Regions from separate parts of the Streptomyces sp. NPDC047000 genome, predicted to be linked through region 1. Evidence: riboswitches for the same ligand, from Rfam matches in the RefSeq annotation. Region 1 holds a riboswitch; each other region holds the start of a gene.

Region 1 (7,173 bases):
CCACACGCACGTACGTCCCCGGACACGGTACGGGACCGCGTACGGGGACGTACGTGCGACTGGCTGAGGTTCGACCTCGGCCGGGTCAGCCCTTGAAGCGCGGGAAGGCGCTGCGGCCGGCGTACACCGCGGCGTCGTCGAGGATCTCCTCGATGCGCAGCAGCTGGTTGTACTTGGCGACGCGCTCGGAGCGGGCCGGGGCACCGGTCTTGATCTGGCCGCAGTTGGTGGCGACGGCCAGGTCGGCGATCGTGACGTCCTCGGTCTCGCCGGAGCGGTGGGACATCATGCACTTGTAGCCGTTGCGCTGGGCCATCTCGACGGCGTCGAGGGTCTCGGTGAGCGAACCGATCTGGTTCACCTTCACCAGCAGGGCGTTGGCGCTGCCCTCCTCGATACCGCGGGCCAGGCGCTCCGGGTTGGTGACGAACAGGTCGTCACCGACCAGCTGGACCTTGTCACCGAGCTTGTCGGTGATGACCTTCCAGCCGGCCCAGTCGTCCTCGAACAGCGGGTCCTCGATGGAGACGAGCGGGTACGCCGCGACGAGCTCGGCGTAGTACTCCGTCATCTCGGCGGCGGAGCGCTCCTTGCCCTCGAAGAGGTACTTGCCGTCCTTGTAGAACTCGGAGGCGGCGACGTCGAGCGCGAGGCCGATCTGCTGGCCGGGGGTGTAACCGGCTTCCTTGATGGCCTCGAGGATCAGGTCGAGGGCCTCACGGTTGGAGCCCAGGTTCGGGGCGAAGCCGCCCTCGTCGCCGAGGCCGGTGGCCAGGCCCTTGCTCTTCAGGACCTTCTTGAGGGTGTGGTAGACCTCGGCACCCCAGCGCAGGGCCTCGGAGAAGGACTCCGCGCCGATCGGGGCGATCATGAACTCCTGGATGTCCACGTTGGAGTCGGCGTGCGAGCCGCCGTTCAGGATGTTCATCATCGGCACCGGCAGCAGGTGCGCGTTGGGGCCGCCCAGGTAGCGGAAGAGCGGGAGGTCGCTGGCCTCGGACGCGGCGTGGGCGACGGCGAGCGAGACGCCGAGGATGGCGTTGGCGCCGAGCGAGCCCTTGTTGTCGGTGGCGTCCAGGTCCATCATCGCCTGGTCGATCAGGCGCTGCTCGGTGGCGTCGTAGCCGACCAGCTCCGGGCCGATCTGCTCGATGACGGCGAGGACGGCCTTCTCGACACCCTTGCCCAGGTAGCGGCTCGGGTCTTCGTCGCGAAGCTCGATGGCCTCGAAGGCACCGGTGGAGGCGCCGGACGGGACGGCGGCACGACCCGTGCTGCCGTCGTCGAGGCCGACCTCGACCTCGACCGTGGGATTGCCTCGGGAGTCCAGGATTTCCCGGGCTACGACGACGTCGATGGACGGCACGAGCATCTCCTTCTAGGAATGTGACGCATGTGGTGCGGGGTGCACGTGGGCCTTGGCGGCCATGATGGAGCCTTGCGACTAGAGCCTAACGGTCTCCGGGCAGTCGGCCAGCCGACCGACCGACCCATGGACTGGGTCAGACGGTACCCAATTGTTCCACTGCGGAACAAAGTGGAGGTGAACAGCAGCCCAAAAACGCGCCCGGAAACGCGCCCGGAAAACGCCGGACCCCGCCCCGGCGCGTACGGGGGAACACGCGCCGGAGCGGGGAGTCGGGGGACGGAGACCCTCACCGGGCCTCCGCCGCGGGGGCCGCGGCCTCCGCCATGATGGAGGCCGCGACTGTGAGGGGCCTGTGGTCCAGGCGGCCCCGGGCTGTCACTTCAGGTGCAGCTGCTGGCCGGGGTAGATGAGGTCGGCCTGCTGGACGATGCCCTTGTTGAGCTTGAACACCTTCTGCCAGCCGCCCTTGACGTGGTGTTCCTGGGCGATGGAGCTGAGCGTGTCGCCCTTGACGACCTTGTACTCGCCGTCGCCCTTCTTGACCTTCGTGCCGGTCGGGGTGGTGACGGTCCTGTTCCCGCCGGACTTCCCGGCGGCCGGACGCTGGGCGGACCGGGAGGCGGCCGGCTTCTCCGCCGCGCGCTTGGTGGCCGTGGAGCCGGAGGAGCCCGACGAACCGGAGGAGCTCGACGACCCGGAGGACGACGCCGTGCCGCCGTTGTAGGAGGCGCCGGACAGGCCCCTGCCGCAGACCGGCCAGGCACCCTTGCCCTGCGAGGCGAGGACCTTCTCGGCGATGGCGATCTGCTGGGCCTTGGACGCCTTGTCGGCGGTGGAGGCGTACGCCGTGCCGCCGTACGCGGCCCAGGTGGAGGCGGAGAACTGCAGGCCGCCGTAGTAGCCGTTGCCCGTGTTGATGGCCCAGTTGCCGCCCGACTCGCACCGGGCGACGGTGTCCCACTGGGAGGCGGTGGCGGCGGAGGCGGCGGAGGTGGCCAGCAGCGGGGTGGCTATCGCGACGCCGGTGACACCGACGACGGCGACGGCACGGGTGGCCTTGGACGGACGACGGTGCTTGCCCTTGCCGGAAAACAGCATGGAGTATCCCCTCACCGACGCCTGCGAGGTGAGCTGTCGGGTTCGGGCCGGTTGAGTTGCCCGGTCACACCTCCCTGGGAAGGCACGACTTCACCCCAAGCCGGATCCGGCGCGTTACCGCCGGGCCCGGCACTTACCTTGGGTCCCCCGCTCCTGCCTACGGCGCTTGACGCGACGACTGTTCCCGGACCGCCACTGGCAGGACTCGGCGTTGGCGACGGCCGGGGCCCGGGGTGCCGGGCGGCATCGACCGTAGACACGGAACCGGCGGAATATCAAAGACGATCAGGGCTTCTGAGACTCATCCCACACTTTCACCAAAGCGGACATTAGCCAACGAAACGGTGCATCAACTACCGCTCGTTTTCGACCGTTTAGGACCCGATCTCCAGAGTCTGACCAGCCGTGATGCTGTCCGGATCGGACCCGACGGTCTTCTTGTTCATGGCGTAGAGGTGGCGCCAGCCTCCGTCGAGGTCCAGGGCGTCGGCGATGGAGACGAGACTGTCCCCGGTGCGGACGGTGTACGTGTCGTCGGCCGCCGAGGCGTGCCGGCCGCCGGTGGAGTCGCTGGAGAGGCCGCCCTCGCTGCCGTCGTCGGCGCTGACGCCGCGGTGCCGTCCTGAGCCGAGGGCACCGGTGTCGACCAGCGTCGAAGTGCCGCCGGTCTGCCAGGAGTCGTCGGCCGACTCACCGGCGGGCGACTCCGTGGGGGAAGCGGTCGGGGACTGCGAGCCGGTGGAGCCGGAGCCCGTGGAACCCGTCGCACCGGAGGAGCCGGACGAATCGGACGTGCCCGACTTGCCGTTGCCGTCCTTCGCGTCGGAGGACGTGGACGACCCGGTGTCCGAGGTGGACGAGTTGCCGGTGGAGGTGTCCGCCAGACCGGAACTGACCGGGACGTCGGAGGAGTCCGACGAACCGGAAGAGTCGGAAGACCCGGACGAGTCCGACGAATCGGAGGAATCCGATGAACCGGTGGAACCGGACCCACCGGACTGGGAGTCGTCCGACGTGGAGCCGCTCGACGACGAGCCGTCTCCCGCGACACCCGTGTCGACCGCCGCACTGCCCGAGTCCTTGGTCAGCCCGGACAGCGCGGCACAGGAGGCCCACGCGCCGGGACCCTGGTCCGCCAGGATCTTCTCGGCGACGGCTATCTGCTGCTGGCGGCTGGCCTGGTCGGGGCGCGCGGCGTAGTCGAGACCGCCGTACTTCTCCCAGTCGGCCTGCGTGATCTGGAGGCCGCCGTAACGCCCGTTGCCGATGTCGGCACTCCAGGCGCCGTCGCTCTCGCACTCGGCGACCTTGTCCCATGTGGTGCCGTCGGCCGCGTGTGCGCTCGCGGCGCCGAGGAGCGGGATGGCGATGGCGGAGCCTGTCACTCCGGCCGCGACGAGGATGGCCGGGGCCTGGCGGGGGCGACGGTGTCGACCGTTCCCGGAGAGCATAGCGGGGCCCTTTCACGAGACAGCAGTGACCAGCGCGGCGTTTGGAGCTGGGGTGTGTTGCCGTGCTGACGGTCGAACGTAGCGACAGTCGATCACTCATCACAAGTTAATGCCACGCAGATCACGTGAAGATCACAGAGTTGAGGGAATGTCACCTTTTGGTAAGGGTGCGGTCAGTCGAAATTTTCGATCCGGTGGATTACCGGACGGGTGCGACGGAGGTGAACTCCACGGGCAAGCTACGCAGTCCACGCATGATGAGCCCGCCACGCCACCGCAAATCGGCTGAATCCGACGCGAGTTCCAGGTCCGGCAGCCGGGTCAGCAGGGTGCCGAGCGCGGTCTGCCCCTCGACCCGGGCGAGTGGCGCCCCCAGGCAGTAGTGGATGCCGTGGCCGTACCCGAGGTGTTGCATGTCACTCCGGGCGAGGTCGAGCACGTCCGGTTCCGCGAACCTCGCGGGGTCCCGGTCGGCCGCCGCGAGCACCACCAACACGGGATCACCTGCAGCGATGCCCTGACCGCCGATCGTGAGCGGCCGCGTGGCGAACCGCCATGTCGCGATCTCCACCGGGCCGTCGTACCGCAGGAGTTCCTCGACGCCGTTCTCCAGCAGCGCCCGTTCGCCGCGCGCGAGGGACTCCTGGAGCCGGCGCCGCTCCCCCGGGTGGGTGAGGAGGGCGTACACGCCGTTGCCGATGAGGTTGACGGTGGTCTCGAAGCCGGCGAACAGCAGGATGAACGCCATCGCCGCGACCTCGTTCTCGGTGAGGTGCTCACCGTGGTCCGAGGCCCGGATGAGGCCCGACAGGAGGTCCTCTCCCGCGTCGGGCTCGTCGGGCAGCAACTCCCTCTTTCTGTGGATCAGTTCGGCGAGGTAGCCGCGCATCTTCTTCACCGACCGCGCCACCCCGCCGCGCGGGCCGCCGCCGTGGCGGATCATCATGCCCGCCCAGTCCCGGAAGTCGTCCTGGTCCTCGCGCGGTACGCCGAGCAGATCGCAGATGGCGTAGATGGGGAGCGGGAACGCGAACTCGTGGATGAGGTCGGCGCTGCCCTGCCGGGCGAAGGCGTCGATCAGCCGGTCCGTCAGCTCCTGCACCCTCGGAGCGAACTCGGCGACCCGGCGCGGGGTGAACGCCTTGCTGACCAGCCGCCGCAGCCGGGTGTGGTCCGGCGGGTCGATGTTCAGCAGATGCGTCATCAGCTCCGCCTTGCGCTCCCCCGGGATCCCCGTCCGGCCCCTGGCGTGGGCCGGTTCGTCGTGGTGCTCCGGGTTCTTGGACAACCGGGGATCGGCGAGCGCCTGCCGCGCGTCGGCGTACCGGGTGACCAGCCATGCCTCCACCCCACTGGGCAACTCGGTCCACCGGACGGGTTCGTTCTCCCGCAGCCAGGCGTAGGCGGGATAGGGATCGGCGGCGAACTCCCAGGAGAACAACCCGGCCGCGGACGCCTCGGCGGCGGGCCGGACGGGAGCTTCGGCCGCGGGCCCGACAGGGGCTTCGGCGCCAGACCCGGCAGGGACTTCGGCCCCAGGCCCGACAGGAGCCTCGACCCCAGGCCCGACAGGAGCCTCGACCCCAGGCCCGGCGGGAGCCTTGGACGGGTGCCGGGGCGGGGCCGGGGCTTCGGGCGGGGCGGGTGTCTCGGTGGGCGACGGTGCCACGGCCGGTTCGCCTTGCGGAGCCGGGGTCGGTGAGCTGGGCTGGTCGGTCACTCCCCGACGTTATCCGGCACGGCATGAGAGCCGTGCGGCGGGCCGTCGGGGGTCGGAGTGTGTTCTGCCGTGCGGATCGCGTCGCGGTATGCGCGGGCCGCCGCTCGCAGGGCCGTTTCCGGGTCCACTCCCTCCGCCTCGGCGCGTGCCGCCAGGGCCAGGAGTTCGTAGCCGATGCCCTCGCCCCGGGGCAGCGGGACGTCGAGGCCGGCCGTGCGGGCACGGGAGACCAGCTTCGCGGCGAGGGCGAGGCCGGGCTGGCCCAGCGGGACGCCCTCCGTGACGGAGGTGCGGCGCTTCTCCTCCGCCTTGGTGCGCAGCCAGTGCGCCTTGACGTCCTCCGGGGTCTCGGCCCTCTCGTCGCCGAAGACATGCGGGTGGCGGTGGATCAGCTTGGTGACGATGCCGGCCGCGACGTCGTCGACGGAGAACGGCGCCTCCGGGTCCTCCTCCGCTATCCGGGCGTGGAAGACGACCTGGAGCAGCACGTCGCCGAGTTCCTCGCGCAGTTCCGCGCGGTCACCGGCCTCGATCGCCTCGACGAGCTCGTACGCCTCTTCGATGCCGTACTTGGCCAGCCCCCGGTGGGTCTGCCGGGAGGACCAGGGGCATTCGGCGCGGATGCGGTCCATGACCTGGACGAGGTCGAGCAGGCGCGCGCCCGGGAGGTCGTAGGAGGCGGGCAGCAGTTCCAGCTCCGGCATCCGCACCCGGCCGGACCCGGCGAGGCGGGCCAGTCCGTCGGTGAGCGCGGGCTCGCCCTCCCCGGTGGCCACCACCACGACGGTACGGCCGCCCGCGCAGGCGTCGACGAGCTGCTCGGCGCCCGGTGCGGCCTCGTCGACCGTGATGCCGGCCTCACGCAGATACGGCAGCTGCGGATGGGCGCCGTCCGCGCACAGGACACGGTCGGCGGAGCGCAGCGCCTGCCAGGCGGGCCAGGACAGCAGTCCGGGGGCGACGCGGTGGCTCGTGGTGAGCAGGAGGATACGGCCGGGAGCGGCTTCGGGGCTGGTGGTGTTCACGCTCCGAACGTAACGCACCCCGCCGGATCACCTCCGGCGTTGTCCACAGCCCCGAGATGTCGATGTGATCGTAGGACCGCATCGGTCGGCTTCGGAGGCGGAGCGGCCTGCGGTCTCAGGTCGCCGACTGCTGCGAGGCCGTCGTCGTGACGTCCCGTACCCACGGGGTCTTGGCGTCGACGCGGCTGCTCTTCTGGACGTCCCAGGCGCCGTAGCGCGGGTTGAGGTCGACCCGGAGTTCCCTGGACGCCGACGACAGGGCCTTCCAGAAGACGGGCTGGCTGGTGTCGGTGCCCAGTGTCGTGGCGAGCTTCTGGGCCTCGAGCTGGAGGCGGAGATTGTCGTCGAGGCGCGCGGGGGCGATGCCGTAGCGCTGCAGCCAGACCGTCTCCAGCGCCTTGGAGCCGCCCGCCTGCTGCTCCAGGCTGGTGCGCAGCTGCTGCACCTCCTTGCGGGTGACGGACACGCCCGCGGTCCCCGCGGCCTTGTGCAGCACCTTGTCGAGGATCA
Region 2 (7,173 bases), on a different contig from region 1:
GAGACGGCGTGACCGTTGATCTCGACGCCGATGCGCAGGTCGTAGCCGCCGGGCTCGGTGCCGGGGGCGGAGTCGTCGAGGTAGGGGAGCAGGGGGTGCGTGCGTGCCGGGGGCGCGGTCCGTGCCTCGTCGAGCGCCTCCAGGGGCGTGATCCAGGCGGAGACGGAGGTGGCGAAGGACTTGCCGAGGAACGGGCCGAGGGGGACGTACTCCCAGGCCTGGATGTCGCGGGCCGACCAGTCGTTGAGGAGGCACAGGCCGAAGACATGCTCCCGGAAGTCGGCCAGCGGGACCGGGGTGCCCGGACGCGACGGCGCCCCGACCACGAAGCCGACCTCGGCCTCGATGTCCAGGCGGACGGACGGGCCGAACACCGGCGCCGGGTCGGCGGGACCCTTGCGCTGGCCCGACGGCCGCACGACGTCCGTGCCGGACACCACGACCGTGCCCGCGCGGCCGTGGTAACCGATCGGCAGATGCTTCCAGTTGGGGGTGAGGGAGTCGGCGGCGTCCGGGCGGAAGATCCGGCCGACGTTCCGGGCGTGGTGCTCGGAGGAGTAGAAGTCGACGTAGTCGGCGACCTCGAAGGGCAGGTGCAGGGCCACCGAGGACAGGGGGTGGAAGAAGGGCTCGATCGTCTCCCGGTGGGACGGCACGGTGAGCCAGGCCGTCAGCGCGCGGCGTACGTCCGACCAGGTGGTACGGCCCGCGGCGAGGAGCGGGTTCAGGGACGGCCGGGCGAGCAGGGAGGCGTACGGCGAGCCGAGTGCGCGGGCGGCCGCGCCGGCGTCCAGGACACGGTCCCCGAGCCGCACACCCACCCTCCTCCCGGCACCCGGTCCGGCCGGACCGGCGGGCCCGTCGGCTCCGGCGGGGGAGAACACGCCGTAGGGCAGGTTGTGCGGGCCGAAGGGGTCGCCCTCGGGGACGTCGAACGGGGGCATGGATACCGCCTCGCTTTCGTGCACATCGGGTGCGCGTCGGGTGCGCGCCGGTCACGGGAGGTGCGCCGTGCGTGCCACGGGTCGCCGCACAGGTTACGGGTGGGCTGCCTGTCCGGGCAGTGCCTAAAGAGTTTGCAATGTCCGCTTTGGGGTTGTCGGAGGCTTACATTCCGGCTTAGCGTCCTTTGGGGGACGCGGACGGGGTGGGTCCGCTCCGTAAGGGGGACACGTGGGGGGACCCGTGGCCAGGGGCACCGCCGGCATGCCGTTCGCGGCGGACCGTGAGGTGCCGGGCCTGATCGTCAAGTTCGGTGACTACCCGCTGCATCACGGGGGCGTCGGCGCGATCCGGAGCCTGGGCCGGCTCGGCGTCCCCATGTACGCGATCACCGAGGACCGTTACACACCGGCGGCCGTCTCCCGCTATCTGCGGCGGGCGTTCGTCTGGCCGACGTCCGGCACGGAGGACCCGTCCCGCCTGATCGAGGGGCTCCTGCGCATCGGCCGCCGTATCGGCCGCCCCGCCGTCCTCGTCCCCACCGACGAGGAGGCCGCCGTCCTGATCGCCGAGCACCAGGAGGCGCTGGAGGACCGCTTCCTGTTCCCGCGCGTCGAAGCGGCGCTCCCGCGCCGTCTGGCCAGCAAACAGGGGCTGCACGAACTGTGCGCGGAACACGGGGTGCCCAGTCCCGCGGCGGCCTTCCCGCAGTCGTACGACGACATCGCGGTCTTCGCGGAGAAGGCGCGCTTCCCGGTGGTGGCGAAGAACCGGGAGGCGTTCGTACGGCGCGCGCGGCCCGCCGTCAACGGCACCACCAGGATCGCCACCCGGGAGGGTCTGCTCGCCCGGGCCCGTGCCTGGGGCGAGCGGCCCGGTGTGATCCTCCAGGAGTACCTGCCGAGGGAGGAGGCCGAGGACTGGATCGTGCACGCCTACGTCGGCCGGGACTCCGTGCCCCTCGCCCTGTTCACCGGCGTCAAGGTGCGCTCCTGGCCGCCGCACGCGGGGATGACGGCGAACGCGTACGTCGTCGACAACCCGGAACTCGCCGACCTGGCCGCTCGTTTCGTCAAACAGATCGGCTTCACCGGCATCGCCGACCTCGACCTGCGTTTCGACCGCCGCGACGGCCGCTACAAACTGCTCGACTTCAACCCGCGCATGGGCGCCCAGTTCCGGCTGTTCGAGAACGAGTCGGGGGTGGACGTGGTCCGCGCCATGCACCTCGATCTGACCGGCCGCGCCGTCCCGGCCGGTGAACAGCGGACCGGTCGGCGGTACATCGTGGAGAACATCGACCTGCCCGCCCTCCTGGCCTACCGCCGCAGCGGCTACACGACACCGCACGCCCCAATCCGGCCGAGCGGGACGGAACTGGCCTGGCTCGCGGGTGACGACCCCCTGCCGTTCCTCACGATGCTCGCGCGCTTCGTCCGGCCGGGCGTGAAGCATCTCCACCAGTTGTGGCGGGCCGGCCGCCACGACGGCGGCACCGGCGCGAGGTAGGCGACGCACGGCACCCGACACACGGCACCCGACGCGCGGTGCGCCGTACGGGGTACGCGCCACGGAGGCGGGCAGCACGAAGCAGGCAGCACGAAGCAGGCGGCGCCGGGTACGGCGACGCCGGGCAAGGCAGCGCGAAACAGGCAAGTCGTCCTGGGGAGGGACTTCGTGATCCAACCGGTAGCAGTCATCGGCGCCGGCCCCTTCGGCCTTTCGACCGCCGCGCATCTCACCGCGCGCGGCATCCCGGTACGCGTCTTCGGCGAGCCCATGGTCAGCTGGCGCGACCAGATGCCGGCGGGCATGATCCTCAAGTCCACCCCGGCCGCCTCGAGCATCGACGCCCCGCAGCCCGGCCATACCCTCGCCGACTACTGCGACGCGGCGGGGACGTCCCGTCTGGTGACGGACGAGGACCTCATCCCCGTGGAAACGTTCACCGCTTACGGCGAGTGGTTCCAGCGGCAGTTGCTGCCCGGACTCGAACGGGTGCGGGTGGTGTCTGCGGACCGCCGCGAGGGCGGCGGCTTCGACCTCAAACTGGACTCGGGAGAGTCGTTCACGGCGCGTGCGGTGGTGGTGGCCACCGGTCTGTCGGGCCTCGCGTACCTCCCACCGGAGCTGGCCGTCGCCGGGGCGGGCGGACCCGCCCCCACCGGACCCGTCTCGCACAGCTCCCAGCACCACGACCTGACCCGGTTCGCGGGCCGGGACCTGGTCGTCGTCGGCGCGGGCCAGTCCGCGCTGGAGACCGCGGCTCTGGCCGCCGAGGCGGGCGCCCAGGTCACCGTCGTCTCCCGCGGCCGCGACAAGGTCGCCTTCGGCGCAGCGCCGTGGGACCAGCCCCGGCTGCGCCCCGAGTCGCCCTTCGGCCGTGCCTGGTCCCTGTGGGCGTTCAGCCACTACCCGCACCCCTACCGGTACCTGCCCGCGCATCTGCGCCACTACCTGGTCCGCCGCGTCCTGGGCCCGCTCGGCGCGTGGTGGCTGCGCGACCGCTTCGAGGACAAGGTGACGGTGCGGGAGGTCGAGCGGATCACCGGTACGGACGCCCCGGACGGCAGCCCGCGGCTCACCGTCCGCACCCTCGACGGCCGTACCCGCGAGCTCCCCGCCGACCATGTCATCGCCGCGACCGGCTACCGCGTCGACACGGCGGCGATGGACTTCCTCGGCGACGGACTGCGCACCGAGGTGGCCGTCAGCCGCGGCACCCCGAAACTCGGCGCGGGATACGTCTCCTCGGTCCCCGGCCTCTACTTCACCGGCCTGCCCGCCGCCGCCTCCTACGGTCCGGTGATGCGCTTCGTGTGCGGCACGGAGTTCGCCTCCCCGCGGCTCGCCGAGCACCTCGCGATGGCGCACCCCTGACCGGCGGTCCGGCACGTCGTGAAGATCACATGAAGTATGTGTGCGACCGAAGCGGCTGCGGCGGAAGGGGAGTTGACATGGGCGGCAGTGCGTGGCGGCGAGGTGCGGCCCTGCTCCGCCGTGCCCCGCGTGTCCGATCGGCGCGTCCGGCGATCCGTATTCTCTGATCATGCCCGCAACCGTCGCGCCTGCCGACCGCCCCGTTTACTCCCTCATCGCCACCGACCTGGACGGGACACTGCTGCGCGGAGACGACACCCTCTCCGACCGGACGCTCGCCGCGCTCGCGCGGGTGACGGCGGCCGGCGCGCGGCACCTGGTGGTGACGGGCCGCCCGGCGCCCAGGGTGCGTCCGCTCCTGGAGGACCTGGGCGGCGCGGGGTTCGCGGTGTGCGCCCAGGGCGCGCAGCTGTACGACGCCGCCACCGACCGGCTGCTGTGGTCCGTCACCCTGGACCGCGAACTGGCCGAGACCGCGCTCGGCAAGATCGAGGCCGAGGTGGGGGAGCTGTACGCGGCCGTCGACCAGGACGGCGTGGACGGGCTCACGCTGACAGAGCCCGGCTATCTGATGCCGCACCCGACCCTGCCGGCGGTGCGGGTACGGCATCGCGACGACCTCTGGTGCGAGCCCATCAGCAAGGTCCTGCTGCGTCATCCCACGCTGTCCGACGACGAGTTGGCGGCGACGGCGCGCGGAGTGATCGGTTCGCTGGCCACCGTCACCATGTCGGGCCCGGGCACCGTGGAGCTCCAGCCGTGCGGCATCACCAAGGCGACGGGCCTGGCCCTGGCCGCCGAACACCTCGGTGTGCGCCCCGCCGACACCATCGCCTTCGGTGACATGCCCAACGACATCCCGATGTTCGACTGGGCGGCCCACGGCGTCGCCATGGCCAACGCGCACCCCGAACTCAAGGCGGTGGCCGACGAGATCACCCTGTCCAACGAGGACGACGGCATCGCAGCGGTCCTGGACCGCCTCTTCCCCCAGGGGCCGGCGGTCCGGTTCGGGAACGAGGCCCCGCAAGGGGCCGGTTCCTGAGGGGCCGGCCCGGCGGGGGCTAATACGCTCCGTTGACGTTGTCGATCGACCCGTAGCGCGCCGCGGCGTAATTGCACGCCGCGGTGATGTTGGCCACCGGATCGAACGGGCTGTAGGACGTTCCCGCCACGTGGTAGGCGAGGAAGGTCGGGTCGATCACCTGGAGCAGCCCCTTGGACGGAGTCCCCTTGGCCGCGTTGGAGTCCCAGTTGTTGACGGCGCCGGGGTTGCCGGAGGACTCGCGCATGACGTTGCGGTAGATGCCGTTGTAGGTACCGGGAATGCCCTTCTGCGCCATGATCGCGAGGGACTGGCGGATCCAGCCGTCGAGGTTGTTCGGGTACCCGGCGAGAGCGGTGGACGAGGTGGCCGGCGTGGCGGGGGCCGCGGACGCGCTGGTCGCGCCGACGAGCGGCAGCGCCAGGACGGCGGCGCCGGTCACGGCGACGGCGAGCGTGCGCAGGAGGCCGGAGGAGCGGGGGGCGCGGGACGCGCTGAGGGCATGGCGGAGCTGGCCCGGTGCAGACATGACACATTCCTCTCCGTCGCCTGCGAGGTGAGCTGTCGGGTTCGGGCGGGAGCTGCCCGGCCGGGCCGCCCTGCGGCGGCGCGACTTCACCCCGAGCCGGCCCGGCGCGCTGTCCGGTACGGCGTTCTACCTGGGTCCCCCGCTCCTGCCATGGCGAGTGGGTGGGTGGTCGGTCGGGCGGCGGCAGGATTCGGCGTTCCGCTCGACTGGCCGGGAACGTATGCGAGAGCACATGTCCGGAACAAGTCGCGGAGAGGGGTATCGCGCAGTTTGACCTTGGTCGGAGCGATATGGGCCGCTTGATCCTTTGCGTCCGCCATGCATCAACTGGGCGGCAGGGGAAAGAGGGTGTGGGGAGCGTCGGCGCGCGGTGGGCCGGACGCGCCGGGAGTGCCGAGTGAGGCAACTCACGGTTTCGAGCGAGAGTGACGAAAAGGGCAATTAGCTCAGATGTGATCAGTTCGGACGTATTTCGACGGCCGACTCCGAATGGAACCTCGCGGGCGGTGCGCGTCGTTGTTCTGGTGATGGTGTGCGATCGCCCGATTCGCGGCAGACGGCAATAATTCCTCTTAAGTCAATCAATGTCCGTTCTTATTGTTTGATCAAATGCATAACGGTCGTGATCCAATAGCGCCCGTCCTGTGACGGTGGGCGCTATCGGTGATCGAAAGCTGACCGGATACGCTGACTTGAGTGATGGCAGCGACCTATCGACAAACCGCGTAAGCGCCGGTAGACGCCAGCAGACAGGAGATCCCCCGTGACCGTCGTCGGGCCGTTCGGGCTGAGCGTGCGGGACCAGGCTCTGGAAGCCGATGTCCAGGCCGGATTGGCGGCTGTCGAGGAAGGGCTGCTCGAGGCCACCAAGAGCGAGGTCCCCTTCATCACACAGGCGGCGCAGCATCTGGTACGGGCGGGCGGCAAACGGTTCCGGCCCCTGCTGGTGATGCTCGCGGCGCGCTTCGGCGACCCGTACGCGCCGGGAGTGGTGCCGTCGGCCGTGGTCGTGGAACTCACCCACCTGGCCACCCTGTACCACGACGACGTCATGGACGAGGCCGCGGTGCGCCGCGGTGTGCCCAGCGCCAACGCCCGCTGGGGCAACTCGGTGGCCGTCCTGACCGGGGACTTCCTGTTCGCCCGCGCCTCGCACATCCTGGCCGACCTCGGCCCGGAGGCGGTGCGGGTGCAGGCGGAGGCGTTCGAGCGGCTGGTCACCGGGCAGATCCTGGAGACGGCGGGCCCGGCCGACGGCCGTGATCCGGTCGAGCACTATCTGGACGTGCTGGCCGGCAAGACGGGTTCACTGGTCGCGGTGTCGTGCCGTTTCGGCGCCATGATGTCCGGCGCCGACGAGACGGTCGTCGACGTGCTCACCCAGTACGGCGAGCGGCTCGGCGTCGCCTTCCAGCTCGCCGACGACGTCCTCGACATCGCCTCCGACTCGCACGAGTCGGGCAAGACCCCGGGCACCGACCTGCGCGAGGGCATTCCGACCATGCCGGTGCTGCGGCTGCGGGAGATGGCGGCGCGGGACGGCAGGGCGGAGGACATCGCGCTGCGCGAGCTGCTCGACTCCGACCTCGGCGACGACGCCCGCCACGCGGAGGCGCTGACGGCGCTGCGGGCGCACCCCGCGCTCCAGCAGGCCCGCCGCGACACCGTGCGGTACGCCCAGGACGCCCGCGCGGCACTGGCCCCGCTGCGGGACTGCGACGCGAAGGCGGCCCTGGTGGAGCTGTGTGACGCGGTCGTGCACCGGGCCGGCTGAGCC
Region 3 (7,173 bases), on a different contig from region 1:
GCCTCCAGCACGGTGGCCGGTCCGGCACCGGACTCGACGATCGTACGGAGCTCTTCCATCAGCACGTTGAACCGCTTGACGGCGTTCGTCGACCGCGCCGCCATGCCGTACGCCTCGTCGACGCGGCGCAGGGCCTGCGGGAAGCTGATGCGCTCGCGCTGGGCCAGCGCGTCGATCATGGCCTCGGCGCGCTCGCCGATGCCGCGCTTGGGCACGTTGAGGATGCGGCGCAGCGGGACGGAGTCCTCCGGGTTCGCCAGCACCCGCAGATAGGCGAGGACGTCCCGGACCTCCTTGCGCTCGTAGAAGCGGACGCCGCCGACGACCTTGTAGGGCAGGCCGACGCGGATGAAGATCTCTTCGAAGACCCGGGACTGCGCGTTGGTGCGGTAGAACACGGCGACGTCACCGGCCTTGGCGTCGCCCGCGTCGGTGAGCCGGTCTATCTCCTCGGCGATGAACTGCGCCTCGTCGTGCTCGGTGTCGGCGACGTAGCCGGTGATCTGCGCGCCCGCGCCGGCGTTGGTCCAGAGGTTCTTGGGGCGGCGGGACTCGTTGCGCTCGATGACCGCGTTGGCCGCGCTGAGGATGGTCTGCGTGGAGCGGTAGTTCTGCTCGAGCAGGATCGTCGTCGCGTCCCCGTAGTCCTCCTCGAACTGGAGGATGTTGCGGATGGTCGCGCCGCGGAAGGCGTAGATCGACTGGTCGGCGTCACCCACGACGCACAGCTCGGCGGGCGGGACGTCGTACTCGTTCGGCGGCGCGTCCACCGGGTGCCCGGCGGTGCCGACCAGCTCGCGCACCAGCGCGTACTGGGCGTGGTTGGTGTCCTGGTACTCGTCGACGAGGACATGACGGAAACGGCGGCGGTAGTGCTCGGCGACGTCCGGGAAGGCGCGCAGCAGATTGACCGTCGTCATGATCAGGTCGTCGAAGTCGAGGGCGTTCGCCTCACGCAGCCGCGACTGGTAGAGCGCGTACGCCTGGGCGAGGGTCTTCTCGAAGCCCTCGGTCGCCCGGGCGGCGAAGTCCTCCTCGTCGACCAGCTCGTTCTTCAGGTTGGAGATCTTGGCGCTGAACGACTTGGGCGGGTAACGCTTGGGGTCCAGCTCCAGATCACGGCAGACGAGCGCCATCAGCCGCTTGCTGTCGGCGGCGTCGTAGATCGAGAACGAGGACGTGAAACCGAGCTTCTTGGACTCGCGGCGCAGGATGCGCACGCACGCGCTGTGGAAGGTCATCACCCACATGGCGTTCGCCCGCGGCCCGACGAGCTGCTCGACACGCTCCTTCATCTCGCCGGCGGCCTTGTTGGTGAAGGTGATCGCGAGGATCTGGCCGGGATGGGCGCCCCGCTCGGCCAGCAGGTACGCGATGCGGTGCGTGAGGACCCGCGTCTTGCCGGAACCGGCTCCGGCCACGATGAGCAGCGGGGTGCCGGAGTGCACGACGGCGGCGCGCTGGTTGTCGTTCAGCCCTTCCAGCAGGGCGGCCGGGTCGACGACGGGGCGCGGGGCACCGTCCCGGTAGTAGGCGTCGCGGCCGGACGTGCCGCCCTGGTACGCGTCCTGGTCCGGGGGCACGTCGAACTTCCCGCCGAACAGATCGTCCGGAAGCGACTCCGGTACGTGATCGTCCTCGGGCGGCGGCGGGGGCTCCCCCTCGTGGCCCTTAGGGGCCTGGAGGTCCGCCAGGAAGCTGTCGTCAAAGAGGCTGCTCATCGCTCTCCGAGTCTATGACCCCCCACTGACAATCCGGAGCCGCTCCGGGAAGGGGCAGCCGGGGCGCCGGGCGCCGGTGAGACCCAGGTCACGCTCCGGGCAAGGGGCGCAGATCACCCCATAAGGACGTCACGGCCACCCGGCGAGGTGAAGGTCACAAATTAGTATCGGGCATATCGGCCATCAACCTTCACAGGCAGCACACGAGTTGGCTACCGTTCCGGTCAGACCGCACGACCCCCACCGGCGAACGTCGCCGGGCCGCGCGGCCTCCGCCGAGTCCGGTGCGCCCACAGGGCAGCCGGAGCCGGGGACCCACCGACCTTTGGGGTGAATCGGCCCGTATCCCCGCCGGGATGCGAACCGTAGGGCAACCCTTCCGAACCACCCGCCCGAACCCGACAGCTAACTCGGTAGGCGGAACGTGGAAGGAGTCGCCTCCCTTGGCGTCGCACCGCAAGTCGCGCCCCGCCGGCCCGCGTGTCGCAGGCATTCGCACCCCCGTCATCGCCACGGCGGCCTTCACCTCCGTCGCCCTCCTCTCCCAGACCGCGAACGCGGCCCCCTCCGACGACAGGCCGAGCCTGGAGGAGGTGCAGAAGAAGGTCGACGACCTCTACCGCCAGGCCGAGTCCGCGACCGAGAAGTACAACGCGGCCAAGGAGAAGACCACCAAGCAGCGCAAGCAGGTCGACACCCTCCTCGACGACGTCGCCAAGCGCACCCAGAAGCTCAACGCGGCACGGGAGCAGCTGGGTTCCTTCGCCGCTGCCCAGTACCGCACGGGTGCCTCCGCACCCAGCACGGCGACCTTCCTGCTGGCGGACACCCCGCAGGACTACTTCGACCAGTCGCAGCTGATGAGCCGTCTGACCACCCGCCAGAAGGGCGCGGTGGACGATTACGTCAGTGAGCAGTCCGCGACGATGAAGAAGCGTCAGGAGGCCGCGCAGAGCCTCCAGACGCTCACCGAGTCGCAGAGTGACCTGAAGACGGCGAAGTCGACGGTTCAGAAGAAGCTGTCCGACGCCCGCGGCCTCCTCTCGAAGCTGAACGCGGAGGAGAAGGCACGCCTGGCGGCGATCGAGAAGAAGAAGCAGGAGGAGGCCGCCCGCAAGGCGGCGGAGCTGGCCAGGCAGCAGGCGGCAGCGGAGAAGGCGGCCCAGGACAACACGTCCGCAGGCTCGTCCTCTTCCTCGTCATCGTCCTCGTCCTCTTCGGGTTCGTCCTCCTCCTCGACGTCGACGAAGGCGGAGAAGGCCCTCGCGTTCGCCCGCGCCCAGATCGGCAAGCCGTACGTGTGGGGCGCCACGGGCCCCGACTCCTACGACTGCTCGGGCCTGACCCAGGCGGCCTGGAAGGCGGCGGGCGTCACCCTCCCGCGCACGACCTACGACCAGGTCAACGCGGGCACCACGGTCTCCCTGGCCGACGCGCAGCCGGGCGACCTGATCTTCTTCTACTCCGACGTGAGCCACGTGGGCATCTACATCGGCAACGGCATGATGATCCACGCCCCGAAGCCCGGCGCGTACGTCCGCGAGGAGTCGGTGTACTACGGCGGCACGTCGATCATCCACAGCGTGGTGCGGGTGGGCTGACGCAGGTGCAGGGCCGCCTCGGACCTGCCGGATCCTCAGCGCTCTGTCGTCCTTCCCGGCGATCTGCCGTCACCTTGCCGTCGGCGGCAGATCGCCGGGAGTCGCTCCGCGGAGTGACTCCCGGCCGGGGTCGCGCAATACCGGCCCGAGCAGTGCCGACGTCTCTTGCCACCGGCGGACATCGCGCCCCGGCAGAGCTGCCGCCGTCGTGAAGCAGCAGGCCCGGAGCCCGCTGGGATGCCGTGGTCGGGCCGCTTGACCTTGACGCCGGGTCAACCCTCCATCCTTCCGGCAGGAGCTTCCTCACAGCCGAACAGCCGGCTGGAGAGCTCCGCGAAGGAGGCAGATGGCCATGGTGACCCAATCGATCGCCGGTCCGGCGATTCGCGTACGGGGTCTGGAAAAGTCGTACGGGAAGCTCGACGTGCTGCGCGGCGTGGACTTCGACGTGGCGCGGGGCACCATCTTCGCCCTGCTCGGCTCCAACGGGGCGGGCAAGACCACAACCGTACGGATCCTCGCCACACTCCTGAAACCCGACGCGGGGACGGCCGGCGTCCATGGCTTCGACGTCACCACGCAACCGGCACAGGTGCGGGAGTCCTTCAGTCTCACCGGGCAGTTCGCGGCCGTCGACGAGATCCTCACCGGTCGGGAGAACCTCGTACTCGTCGCCAGACTGCGCCACCTCGAGGAACCGGGCGCGATCGCGGACGACCTGCTGAGGCGCTTCTCGCTGACCGACGCCGGAACGCGGAAGGTGTCCACGTACTCGGGCGGAATGCGCCGCCGGCTGGACATCGCGATGAGCCTCATCGGGAATCCGTCGGTGATCTTTCTGGACGAACCGACGGCCGGACTCGACCCCGAGGCGCGCATCGAGGTGTGGGACGCGGTCAAGGAACTGGCCGGTCATGGAACGACAGTGCTGCTCACCACGCAGTATCTGGAGGAGGCCGAGCAGTTGGCCGACCGGATCGCGATCCTCCACCAGGGTCGGATCATCGTGAACGGCACCCTCGCCGAACTCAAACAGCTCTTCCCGCCGGCCACGGTCGAGTACGTCGAGAAGCAACCGACTCTGGAGGAGATCTTCCTCGCGGTCATCGGCGGCGGCGACAAGAGCGACGCCAGCGGCACGACCACCGGAGGACCACGATGACCGCGTACTTCCTCAGCGACACCGCAGCGCTCACGGGGCGAACGCTGCGCCATGTCACACGCAGTATGGACACCATCATCACGACCGTCATCACGCCGGTCGCCATGATGCTGATGTTCGTCTACGTGTTCGGCGGCGCCATCGACACCGGGTCGGTTTCGTACGTGAACTACATGCTGCCCGGCATCCTGCTCATGACCATCGCATCGGGCATCTCCTACACCGCGTACCGGCTGTTCACCGACGTGAAGAGCGGGATCTTCGAGCGATTCCAGTCCATGCCGATCGCGCGGTCGGGGGTGCTGTGGGCCCATGTCGTCACCTCCCTGGTCGCCAACCTGATCGCGCTCGTGCTCGTCGTGGGCGTCGCCGTGCTGATGGGATTCCGCTCAGGGGCAGGAGTGTCGGCATGGCTCGCGGTCACCGGCATCCTGCTCCTGTTCACCCTGGCGCTGACCTGGCTCGCCGTGATCCCCGGGCTCTCCGCGTCGTCGGTCGAGGGAGCGGGCGCGTTCGCCTACCCGCTCGTCTTCCTGCCGTTCGTCAGCTCGGCGTTCGTGCCGACGAAGACGATGCCCGGCCCTGTGCGCTGGTTCGCCGAGCACCAGCCGGTGACGTCGATCGTCAACACGATCCGCAGCCTGTTCGCCCAGCGGCCGGTCGGCGACGACATCTGGATCGCCCTCGCCTGGTGCGTCGGCATCCTCGTCGTGGCGTACGCCTTCGCGATGGCCGCCTATCGCCGGAAGATCGCCTGAGGCAGTCTGAGGCTCATGCTCACCATCAGCCAGCTTGCGGCGCATGCCGGGGTGACAGTGCGGGCGGTACGCCACTACCACAAGGTCGGGCTGCTGCCCGAGCCCGAACGCGACCGGTCCGGGTACCGGAACTACGATGCCGCCGCGGTCGTGCGACTGATCCGGATCCGCACCCTGGCCGATGCCGGTGTGCCGCTGGCCAGGGTGCAGGAACTCCTCGACGCCGGCCCGGAGGACTTCGCCGGCGGCGTCCAGGAGATCGACAAGGCTCTGCGCGCCGAGATCCGGCGGCTGCAGAACACCCGCAGCCGACTCGCCCGGCTCGCCGCCGGAGAACACCTGGCGCTTCCGCAGAGCGTCGTGGGCTACCTCGACCGGCTGCGCGGTCTCGGCGTCGAGGAGCGGTACATCGAGATGGAGCGGGACGCCTGGATCATGATCGCCGCCCAGGTTCCGCACCTGATCGACTCCGTGATCGCCAAGAAGCACGAGGAACTGGACGACCCCGACATGGTGAGGCTCTACACCCTTCTCAGCGGGGCACTCGACTGGCCGACCGACGACCCGCGGATCGTCGAGGTCGCCGACATCATGGAGCGCCTGATGACGCGCGCTGTGCAGGCCGGCGAGGTAAGCGCCGACGACGGCATCGACGACCAGTTCGTCGACCTGCTGGACTCGACCATGGTCGAATCCTCACCGAGCGCCGCGAGGCTGTTGGCGATCCTGGAGGAGCGGGGCTGGAGAGGCTGGACCCGCATCGAGCAAGTGCCTGCCGACAGGCTCGGCACCGGGTTGCCACCGTCTTGAAGGGCGGGAGCCCGGTGCGACGCCGCCCCGACGGCCTGACCGCCGTCAGGACCGGAACGGTCATGCGAAGACGGCGTACGCACAGCTCACGAGGGTCCCGGCGGACAAGCGTGCCGAGAACGTACAAGAACCGCCGGTACGTGAGGGACCCCACGTACCGGCGGCTCGCCGGATGTCACCTCACGCGTCACGTCCACAGGACGGCGATGAAGACGTTCGCCATGGTCAGCCCGCCGACCAGCGCGAAGAGCCCCTTGTCGACCTTCTCCTCGTCCCGCTTCACATAGACGAGCGCGAGGATCACGATCAGGACGGCGAGCTTGATGCCGATCTTGACGGTGTTGAGGTCGTGGTCCTGGGACTGGACGAGCCCGACGAGCACCATGCCGGTGACGAGCATGGTCAGCGCCCCGTGCAGCATCCCGGGAACGAAACGGGCCGTGCCCTGGCCCATCGCCTTCATCTGGGTGAGGAAACCGCCGAGCAGCGCGGCGATGCCGATGATGTGCAGACCGACGAAGAGATGGGTGAGTACGTCCATGGCCGGAGCCTAACCGGCGTTCCTGAGCCCCCCGCACCCCGCCCCGTCCCCAGCGGCGTGAGCGAGGGACGCCGCCCAGGCGGACCCCCGCACACGGAACCACGACCCGGTGGGACCGAGCTTCGAGTCTCGGACGTGGATGATGCGGGGCGAGGAGGCTACTTCCATGCAGTTGCTGCCCTCACTGTCGCTGTAACTTGATGTGCGCCACTTGAGATGATCACTCACCTGACTCCGCCACCTTCCTGATGAACTCGGAAGACTCTTCCACGCTGAGCGCATGCATACGGATCATGTGGTGCTTGCGCGTCAGCGAGCTGACCTTGCCCGGATTGACGGACACGGCGGAACTCCTCCTGAGCGAACTGATGACGAACGCGTACCGCCACGCGAAGGTCCCCGCGGGCCGGGAGATCCGGGCCCGTTGCGAGTTCACGGAGGACAGGCTCCGCATCACGGTGACGGACGCGAGCGCCACGCTCCCCGCGCCGGGCACGCCGTCAGCGGACGACGAGTCGGGCAGGGGGCTGATTCTGGTGGCCACGCCGGCGGACGACTGGGGCGCGGAGCCCCGTGCCTG

Evidence for each region. Region 1 has a riboswitch for cyclic di-AMP ahead of ABZ862_RS20635 (transglycosylase family protein). Riboswitches for the same ligand answer to the same signal wherever they lie in the genome.
Region 2: linked by a shared signal. The riboswitch ahead of ABZ862_RS36475 (transglycosylase SLT domain-containing protein) and the one ahead of ABZ862_RS20635 (transglycosylase family protein) in region 1 are both predicted to bind cyclic di-AMP.
Region 3: linked by a shared signal. The riboswitch ahead of ABZ862_RS04225 (NlpC/P60 family protein) and the one ahead of ABZ862_RS20635 (transglycosylase family protein) in region 1 are both predicted to bind cyclic di-AMP.

What each region holds. Positions count from the first base shown of each region.
Region 1 covers NZ_JBEYWE010000012.1:143,745-150,917, reverse strand. The annotation lists gene eno (phosphopyruvate hydratase) at 86-1,366, opposite strand; gene ABZ862_RS20635 (transglycosylase family protein) at 1,745-2,467, opposite strand; cyclic di-AMP (ydaO/yuaA leader) riboswitch at 2,471-2,642, opposite strand; gene ABZ862_RS20630 (transglycosylase family protein) at 2,842-3,918, opposite strand; gene ABZ862_RS20625 (cytochrome P450) at 4,118-5,359, opposite strand; gene ABZ862_RS20620 (nucleoside triphosphate pyrophosphohydrolase) at 5,635-6,663, opposite strand; gene ABZ862_RS20615 (SurA N-terminal domain-containing protein) at 6,779-7,173, opposite strand, start outside.
Region 2 covers NZ_JBEYWE010000044.1:9,398-16,570, reverse strand. The annotation lists gene fahA (fumarylacetoacetase) at 1-944, opposite strand, end outside; gene ABZ862_RS36490 (ATP-grasp domain-containing protein) at 1,207-2,451, shown strand; gene ABZ862_RS36485 (FAD-dependent oxidoreductase) at 2,620-3,822, shown strand; gene ABZ862_RS36480 (HAD family hydrolase) at 3,992-4,867, shown strand; gene ABZ862_RS36475 (transglycosylase SLT domain-containing protein) at 4,887-5,396, opposite strand; cyclic di-AMP (ydaO/yuaA leader) riboswitch at 5,399-5,530, opposite strand; gene ABZ862_RS36470 (polyprenyl synthetase family protein) at 6,160-7,170, shown strand.
Region 3 covers NZ_JBEYWE010000002.1:180,809-187,981, reverse strand. The annotation lists gene pcrA (DNA helicase PcrA) at 1-1,721, opposite strand, end outside; cyclic di-AMP (ydaO/yuaA leader) riboswitch at 1,985-2,157, shown strand; gene ABZ862_RS04225 (NlpC/P60 family protein) at 2,165-3,322, shown strand; gene ABZ862_RS04220 (ATP-binding cassette domain-containing protein) at 3,675-4,484, shown strand; gene ABZ862_RS04215 (ABC transporter permease) at 4,481-5,242, shown strand; gene ABZ862_RS04210 (MerR family transcriptional regulator) at 5,258-6,052, shown strand; gene ABZ862_RS04205 (hypothetical protein) at 6,240-6,593, opposite strand; gene ABZ862_RS04200 (DUF397 domain-containing protein) at 6,603-6,821, opposite strand; gene ABZ862_RS04195 (hypothetical protein) at 6,814-6,936, opposite strand; gene ABZ862_RS04190 (ATP-binding protein) at 6,926-7,173, shown strand, end outside.